DNA from 3 places in the Serratia marcescens subsp. marcescens ATCC 13880 genome. Region 2 is predicted to be linked to each of the others. Evidence: predicted binding sites of a transcription regulator. Region 2 holds the regulator's gene; each other region holds the start of a gene.
What was found. The regulator CRP, encoded in region 2, controls carbon source genes, mostly activating them, when cyclic AMP is high. The targets are predictions, from matches to a motif close to ATGTGANNNNNNTCACAT.
Positions count from the first base shown of each region.

Region 1: a site for CRP is predicted at 4,677-4,694, ahead of aaeR (HTH-type transcriptional activator AaeR). Genes of this name have one in related genera too.
Region 3: a site for CRP is predicted at 2,990-3,007, ahead of J0F90_RS17180 (YfcZ/YiiS family protein). Genes of this name have one in related genera too.

Region 1 covers NZ_CP071238.1:4,551,774-4,558,658, forward strand. The annotation lists gene yjgA (ribosome biogenesis factor YjgA) at 1-203, shown strand, start outside; gene J0F90_RS21790 (barstar family protein) at 231-530, opposite strand; gene J0F90_RS21795 (ribonuclease) at 536-1,003, opposite strand; gene aaeB (p-hydroxybenzoic acid efflux pump subunit AaeB) at 1,284-3,251, opposite strand; gene aaeA (p-hydroxybenzoic acid efflux pump subunit AaeA) at 3,251-4,186, opposite strand; gene aaeX (p-hydroxybenzoic acid efflux pump operon protein AaeX) at 4,194-4,397, opposite strand; gene aaeR (HTH-type transcriptional activator AaeR) at 4,712-5,623, shown strand; gene J0F90_RS21820 (hypothetical protein) at 5,614-5,958, opposite strand; gene J0F90_RS21825 (zinc ribbon domain-containing protein) at 5,955-6,230, opposite strand; gene uriH (uridine-preferring nucleoside hydrolase UriH) at 6,438-6,885, shown strand, end outside.
Region 2 covers NZ_CP071238.1:4,742,126-4,749,010, forward strand. The annotation lists gene J0F90_RS22740 (phosphoribulokinase) at 1-826, shown strand, start outside; gene J0F90_RS22745 (OsmC family protein) at 865-1,272, opposite strand; gene crp (cAMP-activated global transcriptional regulator CRP) at 1,655-2,287, shown strand; gene J0F90_RS22755 (YccS/YhfK family putative transporter) at 2,338-4,416, shown strand; gene argD (bifunctional acetylornithine/succinyldiaminopimelate transaminase) at 4,457-5,674, opposite strand; gene J0F90_RS22765 (aminodeoxychorismate synthase component II) at 5,806-6,381, opposite strand; gene J0F90_RS22770 (helicase HerA-like domain-containing protein) at 6,454-6,885, opposite strand, start outside.
Region 3 covers NZ_CP071238.1:3,594,941-3,601,825, reverse strand. The annotation lists gene ccmI (c-type cytochrome biogenesis protein CcmI) at 1-489, shown strand, start outside; gene mlaA (phospholipid-binding lipoprotein MlaA) at 518-1,276, shown strand; gene fadL (long-chain fatty acid transporter FadL) at 1,397-2,737, opposite strand; gene J0F90_RS17180 (YfcZ/YiiS family protein) at 3,143-3,439, shown strand; gene fadI (acetyl-CoA C-acyltransferase FadI) at 3,636-4,946, shown strand; gene fadJ (fatty acid oxidation complex subunit alpha FadJ) at 4,946-6,885, shown strand, end outside.

The DNA.
Region 1 (6,885 bases), 190 kb from region 2:
AACTGGAAGCGCTGCGCGACCGTCTGGTCGAAGAAGGCGATGACGTCATTCCGTCGATCCTGGATCTGTATCCGGCCGCCGATCGCCAACAGCTGCGTTCACTGGTGCGCAACGCGCAGAAAGAGAAGGCCGCCAACAAGCCGCCTAAGGCTTACCGCCAGATCTTCCAATACCTGCGCGAGCTGGCCGAAGCGGCCGACTAAGCGCCGCCATCCCGGGATGAACCCGTTTCATCCCCGGTGATGCGCCGGTTCGCCGCTGCTTTCGCGGATATTGAAGCGCAGGCTGCCTTCCAGCTCTTCTTCCGCCTCTTCAAACAGCAGAATGATCGCGCCGAAACGACGCTTGCTGCGGGCATTCAGGTGAGTGAACTCGATTTCCACCGGCAGACCGATATCGCCGGTCACTACGTCCCACAGCGCGTCGAGGTTGGCGCCGAATCCCTCGTCCAGCGCAAACTTGTGCGCAAAATCGCGGTAGAAGGTCGGCACATCCTGGATCTGTTCAAAATCAAACTCTACTTTTGCCATCAAACTCACTCCACACGAATGAAGTTTTTGTAATGGTCGCGCGTGACGAAGATCAGACCGTCGCTCGAATACAGCAGGCGATCGGCACCGCGCCGGCCACACTGGTAATTGATGTCCGCTTCGCGCCAGACCCGGCCGCCGGCGCTCGGCAGTTGTCCTTCACGGTTAGAGAATCGATCGCCGCCAATCGCCTTGCCCGGCAATACCGCACAAAGGTTGCCTGAACGCGGGTCCCAGCCCTGCTCGCGCGCCTGCTTCTTGGTGACGTAATAGCCCGGCAGCCGCTGATGCTGCTGCAGGTAGCTCACCACCGTTTGCTGCTGCGTGAGCCGATCGATGCTCTGCTGTTGCCCCGCCGGCGCTTGCACCACCGTCGCATTGCCGCCGATCGCACGGTGCTCGTTGCCGCGCAGCGCGCTGAAGACGGCGATGACCACGGCGATGACAATCGCCAACAGAATCCGCTTGTTCATGACATTCCCTGAAATTATGCCGCCGAAGGCGCCGCAGCTCCCCCAGGCTAGTTAGGTATATAGTCGACCTGGATGAAACTAAGATGACCGGCACGTCACGTTTTCGCGGCGGTGAGCGTTTCATCCATTCATGACAATGATGCCACTTTCCAGTCGTTCTGGCACTCGGAGTCTCTCTGAAAACAGGCCGCCTCACATGAGACGGCCCGCCATGTCAGGCACTGCTTTCAGTATAGTCAGGGAAGGCGCCGCACAACGCGGCGCAACAGGAGGGAACGCATCAATCGATCAAGGCGTGACGATAGCGATGCAGCATGTCGGCCAGGCGTTTCACCGGCCCGGTGACGCTGAGCGGCGCCTGGTTGTCCACCAGCTTCTGCTGGTACTCGTTCATTTCACCCAGCAAGCGATCGTAGTAATAGGCGCGCTTGACGTCGTTCTTGGCGGAGACCACCCGATCGGCGGTGCTGCGGATCTGGCGGTGGAAGGCCGACAGCTCTTCGCTGACCGGAATCTCCGCCCGCTGCATGCGCTGGTGGGCAATGATCAGGTTCAACGCCAGACGATACTTGGCGATGTCGTTCGGGAACATCATCAGCAGTTGGTTAAGCTGCTGATACAGCGCAGGCAGATGGTTTTGCCGACGACGCGCCGCCTTGGTGGTCAGCGCCGACACCGCGCTGCTGACGAACTGGTTGAGCAACGTGCGCCCGGTGCGTTCACGCGAATTGTCGCGGATCAGCAGCAGTACCATCAGCCCAACGCAGCTGCCGAGGAACTGGCCCAGCGCCCCGTCGAGAAACTGGGTGACGTTGAACTCCATCGGGTTGCTCAGCACCAGAATGTTGATGGTCCCGGCCAGCAGCCCCAGCGAACCGAGCCGCCGCTTCTGCACCTCGATGCCGATGAAAAACGCCAGCAGGCCGAGGCTGAGACACAGCAGCAAAATGCTCTGCTGCGTCGCCGGCAGGATCACCATGAAGAACAGGGAACCGACCGGGATCGCCGCCAGCATGCCCAGCACGAAATCCATCGCCACCATGCGCGGCGCCGGGGTGCGCATCGCCAGCGAGGTGATCACCGCGATGATCACCATAAAACCGCTGCCGGACGTCCAGCCGGTCCACAGCCACAGCAGGCTGCCGAAGGCCGTCGCCACAAAGGTGCGCAGGCCGTTGATCATCGCGTGATGCCCTTCCGCCGAAGTCGGCTTGACCACGGTTTCGTTGCTCAACACCCCCTCTTCCACCGCGCTGATGCTGCAGTTGGCGTGCACGCCTTTCGACAGCAGCAGGTAGCGCGTCGCCGCGCCGACCCAACCGGTGATGGTCGGCAGCGTTTCCTCGGAACGATGCGTGGTCAGCACCTGGCGCAACAGCTTCATGCGCTTGTGGATCTCCTGTGGGGTTTCCGCCGGGACCATCAGCTGCTCCCACAGGCTGTCTTTCAGTGCCTCCGGGTGATTCACCAAGATCAGATAGGTTTCGCAGGCCTGGGTGATCAGCGTCAGCGACAGCGTATGCAGCGCTTTTACCCGGCGGTTGACCTTCTGCCAGCGCGAGGACTCCATCATCAGATTGTTGCGCATGCCGTCCAGCGCCGTGGTGCTCTTCACCAGATTGCTCCAGGCGCGGTCGATATCCTCTTTGTCGGCGTTGCTGATGCACATCTGCATCAGGCGGTATTGAGCCACCAGCAGCTGATCCACCGCCCGATCGATGTCCTGTTTGATCGAACGCGGCGAGAACAGCAGATCCGCCAACACGGCGCTGACGATCCCCAGCACGATCTCGCTGCAACGCTCGATGGCGAACTGCGGCGCTTCCAGCAGATGAGACTCACTGGTGGCGACCGTCACGATGATGATCAGCGCGGTATACCCGGCCAGCCCCCAGGCATAGGAGTTCTCCACCTTGATGAGCGAAGAAAGCCAGGTGCAGAAACCGGCCCAGATGCAGCACAGCAGCAGCATCACCACCGGCGCGCGGGCGGTGGTGATGATAATGATCAGACCGACGAAGCAGCCGATAAAGGTGCCGATGATACGCAGCCAACCGCGGTGGCGGATGGCGCCGGAGAAGGGTTCGCCGCCGGCGGCAAAGGCCGGGCCGGCGGCGACGATGGCGGCGGTCATCGCCGACCAGCGCGGGGTTTCCAGATTGAGATGGAAGCCGACGAACAGCGCAAACACAATCGCGAAGCTGAGTTTGAAGGCGAATCTCAGCCGGATAAAGGTTGGGCTGCTCATTAGCCGAACTCACGCAGCCGGTGCATCAGGCGCACAAAAGGCGAGCCGCTGTCGGCATTGCGATCGTTCTTGCCGACGATCACCACGGTGGCGGTGGTGCCGGCCGGGTACGGATGCTGTTGGTCCTTGGCGTCCAGCAGAATCTTCACCGGCACGCGCTGCGCCAGGCGCACCCACTCCAGGTTGCTGTCGATCGAGGCCAACCCTTTGTTGTTCACCGTGCTGCTGCTGTTGTTCACCGCCGCCGCCACGCTGTCGACGGTGCCGTGCATGATGCGGTTGCTGCCGAGCGGAGTGATCTCCGCGCGATCGCCCTTATTCAGGCCATTCAGCTTGGTCTCTTCCAGGTACGCCAGGATGTAGAAGGAATCTTTCTTCACCAGCGCCACCGCCACCGAGCCGCGGGTGATGTATTCGCCGGCATGGACATTGAGGTTGGTGATCCAGCCATCGGCCGGAGCCCGCACCGTGGTGCGTTCCAGATCCAGCTGCGCCAGCTCGCGCGCCGCCACGGCCTTCGCCAGCTGGTGCTGCACGGTCTGCAGCGAGTTGTTCGACTGGTCAATCTCTTCCTGCGACATCGCCTGCACGCCCAGCTTCACGCGGCGGCCGGCCTCGCGCCGTTTTTCCGCCGCCAACGCTTGATAGTAGGCGACATCGGCGCCGGCTTCCGCCAACGCCTGCTCATAACGCGGCCGATCGACCACGAACAGCACCTGGCCTTTCTTCACCAGTTGGTTATCCACCACCGGCACGTCGGTCAGCAGGCCGCTGACGTCCGGCGCGATCGCCACCACATCGGCGGTAAACTTGGCATCACGCGTCCACGGCGACTCGGTGTAGAACACCCAGGCCTTGAATATCGCGGCGATGCCCAACAGCACAAGAATCAAAGTGATCGCGATTCGGGTTATTTTTATCGAAAAATTTTTCACAGCGACCTCAAACAAAAAGACATGAAATCAGATAAAACAAGCAGCAATACAGCGCAGTGTTAAACAGCGCCGGATGCCAGACAAAATCGTAAATCCCCGTCGGCTGCAGCAGGCGGCGCAAGAGAAAAAACAGCGCCAGCGACACCAGCAGCTCGAAAAACACCGGCGGAAACGACAGTCCGAAGATGACCATAACCGGAAGCAAACTCATCACTTTTTCCTTATTGTTCACTGCGCCGGGGAAAGACACATCTCGCCATTCACATTCTCTTTACATTTTAGCGTGCGCGCGCCACAAATCTTGACCAGACAGCTTGTCCAGGTCACGAACCCGAAAAAAGGTTAAACTTTGGGGCAGACGTCCACGACAGGGATTGCGAGGGTGCCGGAGGAGCGGCAGGATTACGTCGCCGATCGCTCTCGCACGTTGGTAAGGTCTATTCACCCGACCACGTTATATTAGCCTGCTTACTATCAAGGCATCAACAATCTGTGATCTAAATCACTTTTAAGCCAGAGTGAATAATGGAAAGATTAAAACGGATGTCGGTATTCGCCAAAGTGGTTGAGTTCGGGTCGTTTACCGCGGCCGCGCGCCAACTCGGCATGAGCGTTTCATCGATCAGCCAAACCGTCTCGAAACTGGAAAATGAGCTGCAGGTCAAGCTGTTGAACCGCAGCACGCGCAGCATCGGCCTGACCGAGGCCGGCAAAATCTACTATCAGGGCTGCCGACGCATGCTGCAGGAAGTCAGCGAAGTGCATGAACAGCTGTATGCGTTTAACAATACGCCCGCCGGCACGCTGCGCATCGGCAGCTCATCCACCATGGCGCAAAACGTGCTGGCGAACATGACCGCCGAGATGATGAAAGAGTACCCGGGCCTGACGGTCAACCTGGTAACCGGCATTCCGGCGCCGGATCTGATCACCGACGGGCTGGATCTGGTGATCCGCACCGGAGCGCTGCAGGACTCCAGCCTGTTCTCTCGCCGCCTGGGGCAGATGCCGATGGTGGTGTGCGCCGCCAAAAGCTACCTGATCCAGCACGGCACGCCGCAGAAGCCGAGCGACATGGTCAACTTCTCCTGGCTGGAGTACAGCGTGCGGCCCGACAGCGAATTCGAACTGATGTCGCCGGAAGGCATCACCACGCGCATTTCCCCGCAGGGGCGCTTCGTCACCAACGACTCCTCCACCATGATCCGTTGGCTGAAAAACGGCGCCGGCATCGCCTACGCCCCGCTGATGTGGGTGATCGAAGAGATCAAACGCGGCGAGATCGAGATCCTGTTCAAAAGCTACCATTCGGATCCACGGCCGATCTACGCGCTCTATACCGAGAAGGACAAACTGCCGCTGAAGGTGCAGGTGTGCATCAATTATTTAACCGACTATTTCGAACGCGTAGCGGCGGTCTATCAGGGCTATCGCTGAGCAGCGCTCAAATAGCGTCGCGCCAGCGCGGCCAGCAGCGTCAGCGCCACCATGCCGAAGCCCCACAGCAGCCAGATGGCGTAGCCCGCCCAGGTCAGCAGCGCAGGAAAATAGCTCGCCAGCCCGCTGCCCAGCTGTTTCAGCCACGGCAGCCAGGCGTCCAGCACCGCCTGCGGCACCAGGCTCAGCGCACCGTTCACCGGCAACGATGCATTCCCGGCTGCCTCCGCCAACGCCGGGAGCCAGGCCAGCACCCCGGCTACGCCCCAGGCCAGCAGCGTCCATAGCGCCATGGCGCCCAGCAGCAGCGCGAGTGTCCAACCGCCCCGGTTCACGGCACACCGCCGCCGCACTGCGGACAAAAGCGGCTGCCCGACGGCAACGGCGCGGCGCACTGGCCGCAGGTGGCGCTCACCGCGGCAAACGGCTGACCGCAGCGGTGGCAATAACGCGCGCCCGATTTATTCACAGCCCGGCATTCCGGGCACAGCGGCCCCGGCTCGCCATGCTGATTATAGCGGTTGCCATGATGCCCGCCGCCGTGGCCCGCGCGCTGATGACCGCCGTTAATACCGCCTTGCCCCAACAACCGTTTCAGTAAGCTCATCCCGCCTCTCCTCTGTGCATTGACGCTGAACCTCACTGTAAACCCTGGAGTAAACTCCAGGGTAAAGCCCGGCGAGCAGGATTTACGTTTCATTACATCGTAAAAGTGGCAAGGCTTTGATGCCGTTAACAAAAGCGCCATCGGCATTATCCCACGCCGCCGCGCTGCGTTATGCTGCGGAAACCTCTCCCTGCATCAGGAATAACCATGAAAAAAATCATACTGGACTGTGACCCGGGGCATGACGACGCCATCGCTCTGTTGCTGGCCTGGGGCAATCCGCAGATCGACCTGCTGGCGGTCACCACCGTGGTGGGTAACCAGACGCTGGACAAAGTGACGCGCAACGCCCTGGCGGTGGCCCGCATCGCCAATATCACCGGCGTCCCCTTCGCCGCCGGCTGCCCGCGCCCGCTGGTGCGCAATATCGAAGTGGCGCCCGACATTCACGGCGACTCAGGCCTCGATGGCCCGGTGCTGCCGGCACCCCACCTGCAGTTGGACTCACGCCATGCGGTAGACCTGATCATCGAGACCGTGATGGCCCACCCGCCGGGCAGCGTGACGCTGGTGCCGACCGGCGGCCTGACCAATATCGCCATGGCGGTGCGTAAAGAGCCGCGCATTGCCGAACGGGTCAAGGAAGTGGTGCTGA
Region 2 (6,885 bases):
CGCCGGCACCACCACCACCAGCGTGGCGTTCCGCAAAATCTTCCAGCAGCTCAACATTCGCGCCGCCGAGCTGGAGGGCGACAGCTTCCACCGCTATACCCGGCCGGAAATGGACGCGGCGATCCGCAAGGCGCGCGATCTGGGCAGACACATCAGCTATTTCGGCCCCGAGGCCAACGACTTCGGCCTGCTGCAGCAGAGCTTTATCGAGTACGGCAAAAACGGCACCGGCCGTTCGCGCAAGTACCTGCACACCTACGACGAAGCGGTGCCCTACAATCAGGTGCCGGGCACCTTCACCCCGTGGGAGCCGCTGCCGGCGCCGACCGACGTGCTGTTCTACGAGGGGCTGCACGGCGGCGTGGTCACCGAGCACCATGACGTGGCCAAACACGTCGATCTGCTGGTCGGCGTGGTGCCGATCGTCAACCTGGAGTGGATCCAGAAGCTGATCCGCGATACCGGCGAACGCGGCCACTCCCGCGAAGCGGTGATGGATTCGGTGGTGCGCTCGATGGAAGACTACATCAACTACATTACGCCGCAATTCTCGCGCACCCACATCAACTTCCAGCGCGTGCCGACGGTGGACACCTCCAACCCGTTCGCCGCCAAGGCCATTCCCTCACTGGATGAAAGCTTCGTGGTGATCCACTTCCGCGGCCTGGACCAGATCGACTTCCCCTACTTGCTGGCGATGCTGCAGGGCTCGTTTATCTCGCACATCAATACGTTAGTGGTGCCGGGCGGCAAAATGGGGCTGGCGATGGAGCTGATCATGGCGCCGCTGGTGCAGCGGCTGCTGGAAGGCAAGAAAATCGAATAAGCGCGTTGAGCGCGGCGCCGAGCCGCGCTCCGTCTCGATTACGCCGGCTGGCGGATCTCGAAGCTGTGGGTCACCGTGGCGGCCTTGTTGAGCATCAGCGCCACCGAGCAGTACTTCTCCGCCGACAGGTTCACCGCTCGCTCGACGATTTTGTCGGTCAGATCCTGGCCGGTAACGATGAAGTGCAGGTTGATATGGGTGAACAAGCGCGGGGCTTCTTCGCGGCGCTCGGAGGTCAGCTTCACCTCGCAGTCGCGCACGTCGTTGCGCCCTTTTTGCAGGATGGAGACCACGTCGATCGCGCTGCAGCCGCCCACCGACATCAGCACCATCTCCATCGGGCTGGGCGCTTTATCACCGGCGTTGCCGTCCATCAGCACCTGATGGCCGGAGGCCGATTCACCCAAAAACGTTAACCCTTCCACCCATTTAACTCTTGCCTGCATTCTGGTCACTCCGGTTGATTTCTTAAAATCAGAGTACGCTTTCGCATAGAAACAGGCAACGTAACCTGATGCTAATCATGCTGAAGCGAGACAACACGAGACACCCGCCTTACTCTGTGCTACAAACAGAGCCGCAATAAATCTTTCCGGGACACTGTATTTCAGGGAAACGCCCAGAGAAAGGCTCCTTTACCGGTATGTTAACAGAATGTAGCTTGCAGCGCTTACGGCAAGTTAATATGCTAGAGCGACAGCGTATTTTTATGACACGCCTCAAAACTTGCCGGTAGCCCTCGCTCATGACTGCGGCTACAGGCGGGTTTTACAGGGAACTCTGACCCCTGTGACACAAGGCAGCGATAACAACAGAGGATAACAGCGAATGGTTCTCGGCAAACCGCAAACAGACCCTACTCTCGAATGGTTCCTGTCTCATTGCCATATCCACAAATATCCATCGAAGAGTACGCTGATTCACCAAGGTGAAAAGGCCGAAACGCTTTACTACATCGTGAAAGGCTCCGTCGCGGTGCTGATCAAGGATGAAGAAGGTAAAGAGATGATCCTGTCCTACCTCAACCAGGGGGATTTCATCGGCGAGCTCGGATTGTTCGAAGAAGGCCAGGAGCGCAGCGCCTGGGTTCGCGCGAAAACCGCCTGTGAAGTGGCCGAAATTTCCTACAAGAAATTCCGCCAACTGATCCAGGTGAACCCGGACATCCTGATGCGTCTGTCCGCCCAAATGGCGAGCCGCCTGCAGGTCACCTCCGAAAAAGTGGGCAACCTCGCCTTCCTGGACGTGACCGGCCGCATCGCGCAAACCCTGCTGAATCTGGCGAAGCAACCCGACGCCATGACTCACCCGGACGGCATGCAGATCAAGATCACCCGTCAGGAGATCGGCCAGATCGTCGGCTGCTCGCGTGAAACCGTTGGCCGTATTCTGAAAATGCTGGAAGATCAAAACCTGATTTCCGCCCACGGCAAAACCATTGTCGTCTACGGCACCCGTTAATCTCCGAAGAAACGGCGCAATCTGCGCCGTTTTTTTATCTGCTCTCTGCCATGTGGCGCCGCCTGATCTACCACCCGGAAATCAACTACGCACTGCGACAAACGCTGGTGTTGTGCCTGCCGGTGCTGTTCGGCCTGCTGATAGGCCAGCTGCAGCTCGGCCTGATGTTCTCTCTGGTGCCCGCCTGCTGCAATATCGCCGGTCTGGACACGCCGCATAAGCGCTTCTTTAAACGGCTGATCGTCGGCGGCTCGCTGTTCGCCTTCAGCAGCGTGCTGTTGCAACAGGCGCTGCTGTGGCACGTACCGCTGCCGGCGCTGATGCTGGGCCTGGCGCTGCTGCTCGGCGTCACCGGTGAAATCAGCCCGCTGCACGCCCGGCTATTGCCGGCGGCGCTGGTGGCCGCCATTTTCGCTCTCAGCACGGCCGGCACGGTGCCTCTCTGGCAGGCGCCGCTGCTGTACGCGATCGGCACCGTCTGGTACGGCTTATTCACCTGGTTCTGGTTCAAGCTGTGGAAAGAGCAGCCGATGCGCGAGACGCTGAGCCAGCTCTACCTGGAGCTGGCGGACTATTTCGAAGCCAAATACTCACTTCTGACCCAGCACACCGATCCGCAAACCGCGCTGCCGCCGCTGCTGGTGCGCCAGCAAAAGGTGATGGATCTGATCAGCCTTTTGTACCAACAGCTCAATTTCCTGCCGCACGCCAACAACCTCGAACAAAAGCGCCTGCAGCGCGCCTTTCAGGTGGCGATGGATCTGCAGGAGCACATCACCGTCAGCCTGCATTTGCCGGAGGAAGTGCAAAAACTGGTGGAGCAGAGCCAGGCCGAAGCGATCATTCGCCGCAATGCACTGGTGATCGCCGGCCGGCTGCGCGTGGTGGCGCACGATATCCTCTACCATCAGCATTCGAAGCGCTTCTCCATGAGCCACGAACTGGCGGCGCTGGAAAAAATGGCGGCGCAGCATCCCGATAACCCGGTCGGCCAGTTTTGTTATTACCACTTCAGCCGCATCGCCCGCCTGCTGCGCACCCAGCATCCGCTGTACCGCCGCGACCTGATGCCCGGCCAGCACCGCCTGCCGTTTTGGCCGGCGCTGGCCAGCTATCTGTCGTTCAAATCCACCGCCCTGCGCAACGCCGCGCGGCTGGGGGTGACGCTGGCGGTCGGCAGCAGCCTGGGTGCGGTCTTCAACCTGCCGAAGCCATACTGGATCCTGCTCACCATCATGCTGGTGAGCCAAAACGGGTATAACGCCACCCGGGTGCGTATTCAGCACCGTGCGCTGGGCACGATTGCCGGACTGTTGCTGGCGGCCGGGCTGCTGCAGCTGCAGCTGCCGGAGGGAGAAACGCTGAGCATCATGCTGGTGATCACCCTGCTGGCCTACCTGGTTTCGCGCAAGAACTACGGGCTGTCGGTGATTGGCTTTACGGTCACGGCGGTTTACACCCTGCAGCTGCTGGCGCTGAACGGCTCGCATTTTCTGGTACCGCGCCTGATCGATACGCTGATAGGCTGCGTGCTGGCGTTCGGCGGCACCATTTGGCTGTGGCCGCAGTGGCAAAGCGGGCTGCTGCGCAAGAATGCCCATCAGGCGCTGGAACACGATCAAACCGCGCTGCGGCTGATGCTGAAGCAACCGGAACCGGACGCCACCGCATTGGCCTATACCCGCATGCAGGTCAACCAGGCGCACAACGCGCTGTTCACCTCGCTCAATCAGGCGATGCAGGAGCCGGGGTTCGCGTCGAATTATCTGGCGGACATGCGGCTGTGGGTCACTCATAGCCAGTTCATCGTCGAACACCTGAACGCCATGACCATTCTGGCGCGCGAGCACTACATGCTGACGCCGAAACTGGCGGAAGCCTATCTGCAAACCTGTGAAATCGCGCTGCAAAGCTGCCAGCAGCGGTTGGAATACGACGGCCCGAGCAGCGGCAACAGCGGCATCATGCAGCCGCCGGATCTGCATCCGGAGATGCCCGTCACCGAGATGGAACGTCATTTGCGGCGCATCCTGTCGCACCTGAACGTGATGCATACCATTTCGTCGCTGGCCTGGCGCCAGCGCCCGCACCACGGCATCTGGCTCAAGCGCAAACTGCGCGATCAATAAGGGCGCGGCATGCCGCGCCCCGTTATGCGCCGCACGGGCTTCAGGCGTTGATCACATCCTGCACCGCCAGCTCGAACAGCGCCATGCCGGCCTCGATATCCTGCAGCTCCACCACCAGCGACGGCGCGAAACGGATCACGTTCGGCCCGGCGTTGAGGATCATCAGCCCACGCGCGGCGGCGGCGGTGAGGAAATCGCGCGCTTTGCCGTGATAATGCGGCGTCAGTTCGGCGCCGATCAGTAACCCCATGCCGCGAATGGCGGTGAAAATACCGTATTTATCGCCGATATCCTGCAAAGCCTGCACATACAGCGCGTGGCGCTGTTCGATGCCGCTCAGCACTTCCGGCGTATTGATCACATCCAACGCCGCCTCCGCCACCGCGCAGGCCAGCGGGTTGCCGCCGTAGGTGGTGCCGTGAGTGCCCACCTGCATCACCGACGCAATCTCTTCGGTGGTCAGCATGGCGCTGACCGGGAAACCGCCGCCCAACGCCTTGGCGGTGGTGAGAATGTCCGGCGTCACGCCATAATGCATATAGGCGAACAGTTTGCCGCTGCGCCCCATGCCGCTTTGCACTTCGTCGAACACCAGCAGCGCCTGATGCTGGTCGCACAGCTCGCGCACGCCTTTGAGGAAGCCGGCGTCGACCGGCGTAATGCCGCCCTCGCCCTGAATCGGCTCCATTACCACCGCGCAGGTATGGTCGTCCATCACCGCTTTCACCGCCGCCAGATCGTTGAACGGCACGTGCACGATGTCGGCCGGCTTCGGCCCGAACCCATCGGAGTATTTGGCCTGCCCGCCCACCGACACGGTGAACAGCGTGCGGCCGTGAAACGCGTTATAGAAGGCGATGATTTTGGTTTTGTACGGGCTGTGGCGGGTGATAGCGTAATGACGCGCCAGTTTGAACGCCGCTTCGTTGGCCTCTGCGCCGGAGTTGGCGAAGAACACCCGGTCGGCGAAGGTGGCGTCGATCAGTTTGCTCGCCAGGCGCAGCGCCGGTTCATTAGTGAAGACATTGCTGGTATGCCACAGGGTTGCGCCCTGGCGTTTGAGCGCCTCGACCAGCGCCGGATGGCAGTGCCCCAGCGCTGTCACCGCGATGCCGCCGGAAAAATCGATGTACTCTTTTCCCTGCTGATCCCAGACTCGGCTGCCTTGGCCGCGCACCGGCACAAACTGGGCCGGTGCATAAACAGGCAGGATCACCTGGTCAAAGGTGCTGCGGCTCACTGCGGATTTTTCAGTCATTTTCGGCTCCACCCTGAAGGTTTTTCAGCGCTATCGTAATATTAGATTGAAAACATAATCACGAAATATGCATAAAAAACCAATCAAGCGCAAACGCAAAACGCCTGACGAGCGAAAAAAACGCATCGGGATTAACGGTTGAGGAAGTTATCCAGCAGCTGATGGCCCTGCTCGCTGAGCACGCTTTCCGGATGGAACTGCACCCCTTCCAACGCCAGCGTGCGGTGGCGGATGCCCATAATCTCGTCGCGCACGCCGTCGCGTTCGCTCCAGGCGGTCACTTCAAAACAGTCCGGCAGCGTATCGGCTTTCAGCACCAGCGAGTGATAGCGGGTCACGGTCAGCGGATCGTTCAGGCCGCGAAACACGCCGACGCCCAGATGGCGAATCGCCGAAGTTTTGCCGTGCATCACCGCGCGGGCGCGCACCACCTCGGCGCCGAACGCCTGCCCCAGCGCCTGGTGCCCCAGGCACACGCCGAGGATCGGCAGTTTGCCGGCGAAATGACGAATGGCGGCCAGCGAGATGCCCGCTTCGTTCGGGGTGCAGGGGCCAGGGGAAATCACCAGATGCTGCGGCGCCAGCCGCTCGATATCGGCCAGCTGCAGCTCATCGTTGCGCTTCACCATCACCTCGGCGCCCAATTCGCAGAAGTACTGGTAAAGGTTATAGGTAAAGGAGTCGTAGTTATCGATCAGCAGCAGCATGTTAGGTCCGGCAGAGAAAAATGCCGCCACAGTGTACTGATTTAACCCGCCGCTGCCGACGATAATTTCCGCTTACTTTTTTCGGCCGCCGGTGATCGAGCCCAGCACGCCACGCAGGATCTGGCGGCCGAGATCGCGCGCCATGCTCTTGGCGGCAGTCTGGACGATGCCGTCGCGTTTGCCGCCGCGCGGGCCGGTGGAACCGAACAGCAGCTCGTTCAATCCGTCCATCAGGCCGCCGCCCGTCTGTTGCTGCGCTTGCGCCTGCGGTTGCTGCCCCTGCTGCGCAGTGCCGACGGTGGCGAAGCCGCCCGACGACAGCTTCTCGTAGGCGGACTCGCGGTCAATCATGTCTTCATAGCGGCCATACAGCGGCGACTTGTTGATCGCGCTGTTCAGCCCTTCCGCGCCGAGCATGCCCATCTTGGATTCCGGCGCGATGACCATCGCCCGCTCCACCACGTTCGGCCGGCCCTTCTCGTCGAGGAATGACACCAGCGCTTC
Region 3 (6,885 bases), 1.1 Mb from region 2:
AATGCCTTCGAACAGGGCGATTTCAAACAGGCGATCGGCGCCTGGCAAGTGATGCTGCAGCTGCTGCCGGCCAACGATCCGCGCGCGGAAGTGATAAAGCGCAGTATTGCACAAGCAAAAGCCCAGGCCGGCGGAGAAACTGTTAAACTGAATGTGACTGTTTCACTGTCACCGCAGGCGGCGAAAGCCATGCCGCCGCAGGGGACGCTGGTTATCTCGGTGACCGACGGCGTCAGCCCGGTGCCGGTCGCGGTAAAACAATTGCCGTTGAGCCGTTTTCCGCTGTCTTTCTCTCTGGACGACAGCAACGCCATGATGCCCGAGCGTCTACTCTCGGCACAGCATCAGGTGCAGGTGCGTGTGCGCCTCTCACAGGACGGATTGGCCACGCCGCAGCCGGGGGACTGGTTCGGCGAAAGCTCGCTGCAGACATTCAGCGGCAAAGAGCAGGTTAGCGTTCAGATAAACAAGCAGGTCCCTGAAAAATAAGACCGAACGTGTTTTTATGGAGAAAAATATGAACTTTCGCCTGACTGGGGTGGCATTCGCAGCGGCATTACTGGTGGGCTGTGCCAGCGCGCCAGACAATGAGCCGCAAGGGCGTTCCGATCCTCTGGAAGGATTTAACCGGACGATGTTCGACTTCAACTACAACGTCCTGGATCCTTATATTCTGCGTCCGGTCGCGGTGGCCTGGCGCGACTACGTGCCGATGCCGGCGCGTAACGGCATCAGCAACTTCACCTCCAACCTGGAAGAGCCGGCCAGCATGGTCAACGCCTTCCTGAAGGGCGATCCCTACCGCGGGATGATCCACTTCAACCGTTTCTTCCTGAACACCCTGCTTGGGATGGGCGGTCTGATCGATGTGGCCGGCATGGCCAACCCGAAACTGGCGCGCGAAGAACCGAACCGCTTCGGCAGCACGCTGGGTCATTACGATGTGGGTTACGGCCCGTACGTGATGTTGCCGGGCTACGGCAGCTTCACGCTGCGTGACGAAGGCGGCGACTTTGCGGATACGCTGTATCCGATGCTGAGCTACCTGACCTTCTGGATGTCGGCGGGCAAATGGGTGGTCGAGGGTATCGAAACCCGCGCTCAACTGCTGGATTCCGACGGCCTGCTGCGCAACTCTTCCGATCCTTATGTCATGGTGCGCGAGGCTTACTTCCAGCGCCACGATTTCATCGCCAACGGCGGCTCGCTCAAGCCGGAAGAGAACCCGAACGCCAAGGCGATTCAGGGCGAACTGGACGAGATCGACTCGCAGTAATCCTGGGCATTATGCCAATGAAAACCCGCCGTCAGGCGGGTTTTTTTTTTATGCCGGCGGCAAGCGGCAGGCAAAGAAAAAGCGCCCCAGGGGGCGCTTTGGCATCCATCTCAGGCGAAATTAGAAGCGGTAGTTGAAGTTGGCGCCGTACAGCCAGGCTTTACCCACCGAGTTGAAGGTGTAAGGGCCTTCGTTGATGGTGACTTTCTGGCCGTGCATGTAGGACACGCCGACATCAACCGAGGCGTCTTTGTTGAACGCATAGGTAGTACCGGCACTCAGCCAGAAACGGTCCTGATCGGGAATGGAGATCGAACGGTTTTGGGCGGGCACCGGGCTGTCATCGAAGGCGATACCGGTCCGGAAGGTCCAGTTGTCGTCGTAGAAGTAGGTGGTGCCCAGCGCGATACGGTAGGCATCGCGGAAGCCTTCATGCTTCTCGAACAGCGTCTGACCATTGTTGCCGGTGGCTCTCAACTCCTGGAACTGGCTCCAGCTGGTATAGGCCAGGCTGTAGTGAATGGCCCACTGCGGCGCCACTTTGTTGTAACCGGACAGCTCCCACATTTCCGGCAGGTTCAGATCCAGAGAACCCGGGATGGTGCTGCCGCTGGTGCCCCAAGGCAAGCCTAAGCCCAGAGATTGAGTCAGAGGGTTGAATTGTGCTGGCAGGCTGCTCTTGTAATCGCCGTCGAACTTGATTTTGACTTCAGAGCGATAGGTGAAGCCGTAACGGTTGTTTTCATCCACTTCGTACAGGATGCCGGCGTTCCAGCCGTAACCCCATTTATCGCCTTTCAGGTGAGAAATCTGGGTATCGCCAGGGATTTGAGCGATCATTCCGGCTTGCTGAGGCGTTAATCTACCGGTTTGCAGGCCTTGACCTGCAAGCAGTTTCGGCAATTCACCGGCGTAACGTTCCAGTTTGGCTTTGGCGTACACCGCATCGAAGCCCAGACCGAAGCTGAAGTGTTGATTCAGACGGTAGGCGCCGCTCAGGTTGAGGTTAACGGTAGTCAGATCGGTCTTACCGCCGTAAGCGCCGGCGGTATAACCGTCGTTGAATTCGGTCGCCAAACCGAAGTTGCTGGTGACCGAGCCGCCTACGGCGAACTGATCGTTAATCGGGTGAACATAATGCAGGTTCGGCACCCAGGCGACAGGGGCGATATTTTTGGAGTCCAGGCTGGCGCCGGAAGGCGATTTGCCGGTGATGTCAACGTCCGGGTCGATGAAGACTGCGCCGATGGACAGCTCGGGGCGGGTATACATCATCAACAACGCCGGGTTGCGGCTTGCGGAAGCCGCCGTATCCGCCATGGCGCCTTCGCCAGAATACGAACGTCCTAAACCAGCTGATGAGAACTCATTCAGCTGGAATCCTGCGGCAGACACGTTTGAAGAAATAATTGCCACTGCAGCTGCGAGAGCTGATTTAGTCAATAGGTTTTTCTGGCTCATGACCAAAACCTCATTATGTGTTTATTATTTAAACTATTGTTACACGAAGTAACAAGGAGCGCGGGATTGTAGGGTCCGTTATCGTTCAGACAAATCAGACCAGTGGCTGAAGTATAGGTCTGACCTGTGAAATTGTTGCAAGTTTGTTTTTGAAATATTTCCAATCTGATATCAAAAAAGAGATCTGCTTAACAAAAAGCCAGCGGTAAATAACAAAATTCTTACCGTTCCTTAGCAGATGCTCATTTTTATTTGTGATTTCCATCACTTAAAACACCCAGTAAAAGTAAGTGCTAGTGATTGCCGGCGTGGAAGCGTAAAATACCCGCAGAATTTTGTGGCTTTGTGCCGGTGAGTGAAACGGCAATTTGGGCTGATAACAGAGGCCCTTGAGGAGAACCAATCATGTCAGATGCAATTAATAAATGCAGCGCCCAGGAAACCGCCGCGTGTTGCTGCGTGGATGTCGGCACCGTGATGGATAACACCGATTGCACCGCGTCCTACAGCCAGGTGTTCGGTAATCAACAAGATGCGGAGGCGATGCTGGCGGCCCTGAGCGAAAAGGCGCGCGCGGTCGAGTCCGATCCTTGTGACATCAGCAGTAGCATTAAACCGGTTGACGGCGGCGTGCAGTTGGAGGCCGATTTCACCTTCGCCTGCCAGGCGGAAACCCTGATCTTCCAGCTCGGCCTGCGTTAATCCCCGCTTTACCCCCGGCGCCGCCTGCTGCGCGCCGGGGATTTCCTTCTCCGCCTCGTTCCCCATAGAAAGTGCGCCTGCTCGCAGTTTTGATCTCTGCCGGTTTGCCAAATGTAACCGTTTGGTTAACAATGACCTCATCAGGTCAGACCTCTTTCTGCCCATTGCGCTGACGTTATTTTCTTCGGGAGCATTTATGAGTAAGGCACTGCCGTTGGTGACCCGTCATGGTGACCGCATTGCGATTGTGAATGGACTGCGTACCCCCTTTGCCAAACAGGCGACTGCCTATCACGGCATTCCGGCGGTGGATTTAGGGAAAACGGCGGTGAGCGAGCTATTGGCGCGCAGCGGCATCGATCCGCAACTGATCGAACAGCTGGTGTTCGGCCAGGTGGTGCAAATGCCCGAGGCGCCGAACATCGCGCGTGAAATCGTGCTTGGCACCGGCATGAGCGTTCATACCGACGCTTACAGCGTGTCGCGCGCCTGCGCCACCAGCTTCCAGGCGATCGCCAACGTGGCGGAGAGCATCATGGCCGGCAGCATCAGCGTCGGCATCGCCGGCGGGGCGGACTCTTCTTCCGTCTTGCCGATCGGGGTCAGCAAGGCGTTGGCGCGCACGCTGGTGGACGTCAACAAGGCGCGCACGCTGTCGCAGCGTCTCAAACTGTTCAGCCGGCTGAAATTCCGCGATCTGATGCCGGTGCCGCCGGCGGTGGCGGAGTATTCCACCGGTCTGCGCATGGGCGATACCGCTGAGCAGATGGCGAAAAGCCACGGCATCACCCGCGAAGCGCAGGATGCGCTGGCGCACCGTTCCCACGAACTGGCGGCCAGAGCCTGGCGGGAGGGGTGGCTGCGCGACGAGGTGATGACCGCCTACGTGCCGCCTTACCGCGCCCAGCTTTCCGAAGACAACAATATCCGCAAAGACTCCAGCCTGGCTTCTTACGCCAAGCTGAAACCGGCGTTCGATCGCAAGCATGGCAGCGTCACCGCGGCCAACAGCACGCCGCTGACCGACGGCGCGGCGGCGGTATTGATGATGAGCGAATCGCGCGCCAAAGCGCTGGGGCTGCAGCCGCTCGGCTATCTGCGCAGTTTCGCCTTCGCCGCCATCGACGTGTGGGAAGACATGCTGCTGGGGCCTTCTTACGCTACGCCGCTGGCGCTGGATCGCGCCGGCATCGGTCTGGCCGATCTGACGCTCATCGACATGCATGAAGCTTTCGCCGCGCAAACGCTGGCTAACCTGAAGATGTTCGCCAGCGAAGCGTTCGCCCGCGAGAAGCTTGGCCGCAGCCAGGCGATCGGCGAGGTGGACATGGACAAATTCAACGTCTTGGGCGGTTCCATCGCCTATGGCCACCCGTTCGCCGCCACCGGCGCGCGCATGATCACCCAGACGCTGCGCGAGCTGAAACGCCGAGGCGGCGGGTTGGGCCTGACCACCGCCTGCGCCGCCGGCGGGTTAGGTGCCGCGATGATCGTGGAGGTGGAATAATGAGTGCCGAAAACGCATTGCACGAACAGCGGGCCAAACCGTCGGCCTTTCAGCTGACGATTCGCCCCGACAATATCGGCGTGATCACCATCGACGTGCCGGGCGACAAGGTCAATACGCTCAAGGCCGAGTTCGTCGAACAGGTGAATGACGTGCTGATCCGGGCGCAGCAGCATACCGCGCTGGAAGGGCTGGTGATCGTTTCCGGCAAGCCGGACTCGTTTATCGCCGGCGCCGACATCACCATGATCGCCGCCTGCACCAGCGCCAAAGAGGCGGAAACGCTGGCCAAGAAAGGGCAGAGCACGCTGGCGCAGATCGCCGCCTTCCCGGTGCCGGTGGTGGCCGCCATCCACGGCGCCTGCCTTGGCGGCGGCCTGGAGTTGGCGCTGGCCTGCCACGGCCGCGTCTGTTCGCTGGATGACAAAACCGCGCTCGGTCTGCCGGAAGTGCAGCTGGGCCTGCTGCCGGGCTCTGGCGGCACTCAGCGCCTGCCGCGCCTGATCGGCGCCGCCAAGGCGCTGGACATGATCCTGACCGGCAAGCACATTCGCGCCCGCCAGGCGCTGCGCATGGGGCTGGTGGACGACGCCGTGCCGCAGTCGATCCTGTTGCAGACCGCCATCGAGCGGGTGAAACAGGGCTGGAAACATCAGCGCGAGCTGCCGTGGCAGGATCGCCTGCTCAACGGCCCGCTGGGCAGAAATCTGCTGTTCAGCATCGTGCGCAAGAAAACGTTGGCGAAAACCCACGGCAACTACCCGGCGGCGGAGCGCATTATTCAGGTGGTGCGCACCGGGCTGGATCACGGCAGCGCCAGCGGCTATGAGGCCGAAGCGCGCGCCTTTGGCGAGCTGGCGATGACGCCGCAGTCGGCGGCGTTGCGCAGCCTGTTCTTCGCCTCCACCGCGCTGAAAAAAGAGCGGGGCGGCAACGCTCAGCCGCATGCCCTGCATCGCGTCGGCATTCTCGGCGGCGGCCTGATGGGCGGCGGTATCGCCTGTGTCACCGCCACGCGCGGCGGTTTGCCGGTTCGCATCAAAGACATCAATGAAACCGGCATCAATCACGCGCTGAAATACAGCTGGGATGTGCTCGGCAAACGGGTACGCAGCAAGCGCATGCGCCCGGCGGAGCGGCAAAAACAGATGATGCTGATCTCCGGCTCTACCGATTACACCGGCTTTGAGCAGGCGGATATCGTGGTCGAGGCGGTGTTTGAGGATCTGGCGCTGAAACAGCAGATGGTGGCCGAGGTCGAAGCGAACTGCGCGCCGCATACCGTGTTCGCCTCCAACACCTCTTCGCTGCCTATCGGCCACATCGCCGAAAAGGCCCAGCGGCCGCAGCAGGTGATTGGTCTGCACTACTTCAGCCCGGTGGATAAAATGCCGCTGGTGGAAGTGATCCCGCACGCCGGCACCAGCGAAGAGACCATCGCCACCACCGTGGCGCTGGCGCACAAGCAGGGCAAGACCGCCATCGTGGTGGGCGACAGCGCCGGTTTTTACGTCAACCGCATCCTGGCGCCGTACATCAACGAAGCGGCGCGCTGCCTGCTGGAAGGCGAGCCGATGGAGTCGCTGGACAAGGCGCTGGTGGACTTCGGTTTCCCGGTCGGCCCGATTACCCTGCTGGATGAAGTGGGCATCGACGTTGGCACCAAAATCATTCCCGTGCTGGTCGAGGCGCTGGGGCCGCGTTTCGCCGCGCCGGCTGCGTTCGATGCGGTGCTGAAGGACGGGCGTAAAGGGCGCAAGAACGGCCGCGGCTTCTATCTCTACCCGAGCGAAGGGCAGCAGCGGCAGCGGCGTAAACGTGCGGATACCTCATTGTATACGTTGCTCGGCGTCACGCCGAAGTCGCACATGCTGCCGGCGACCGTCGCCCAGCGCTGCGTGATGATGATGCTGAACGAAGCGGCGCGCTGCCTGGATGA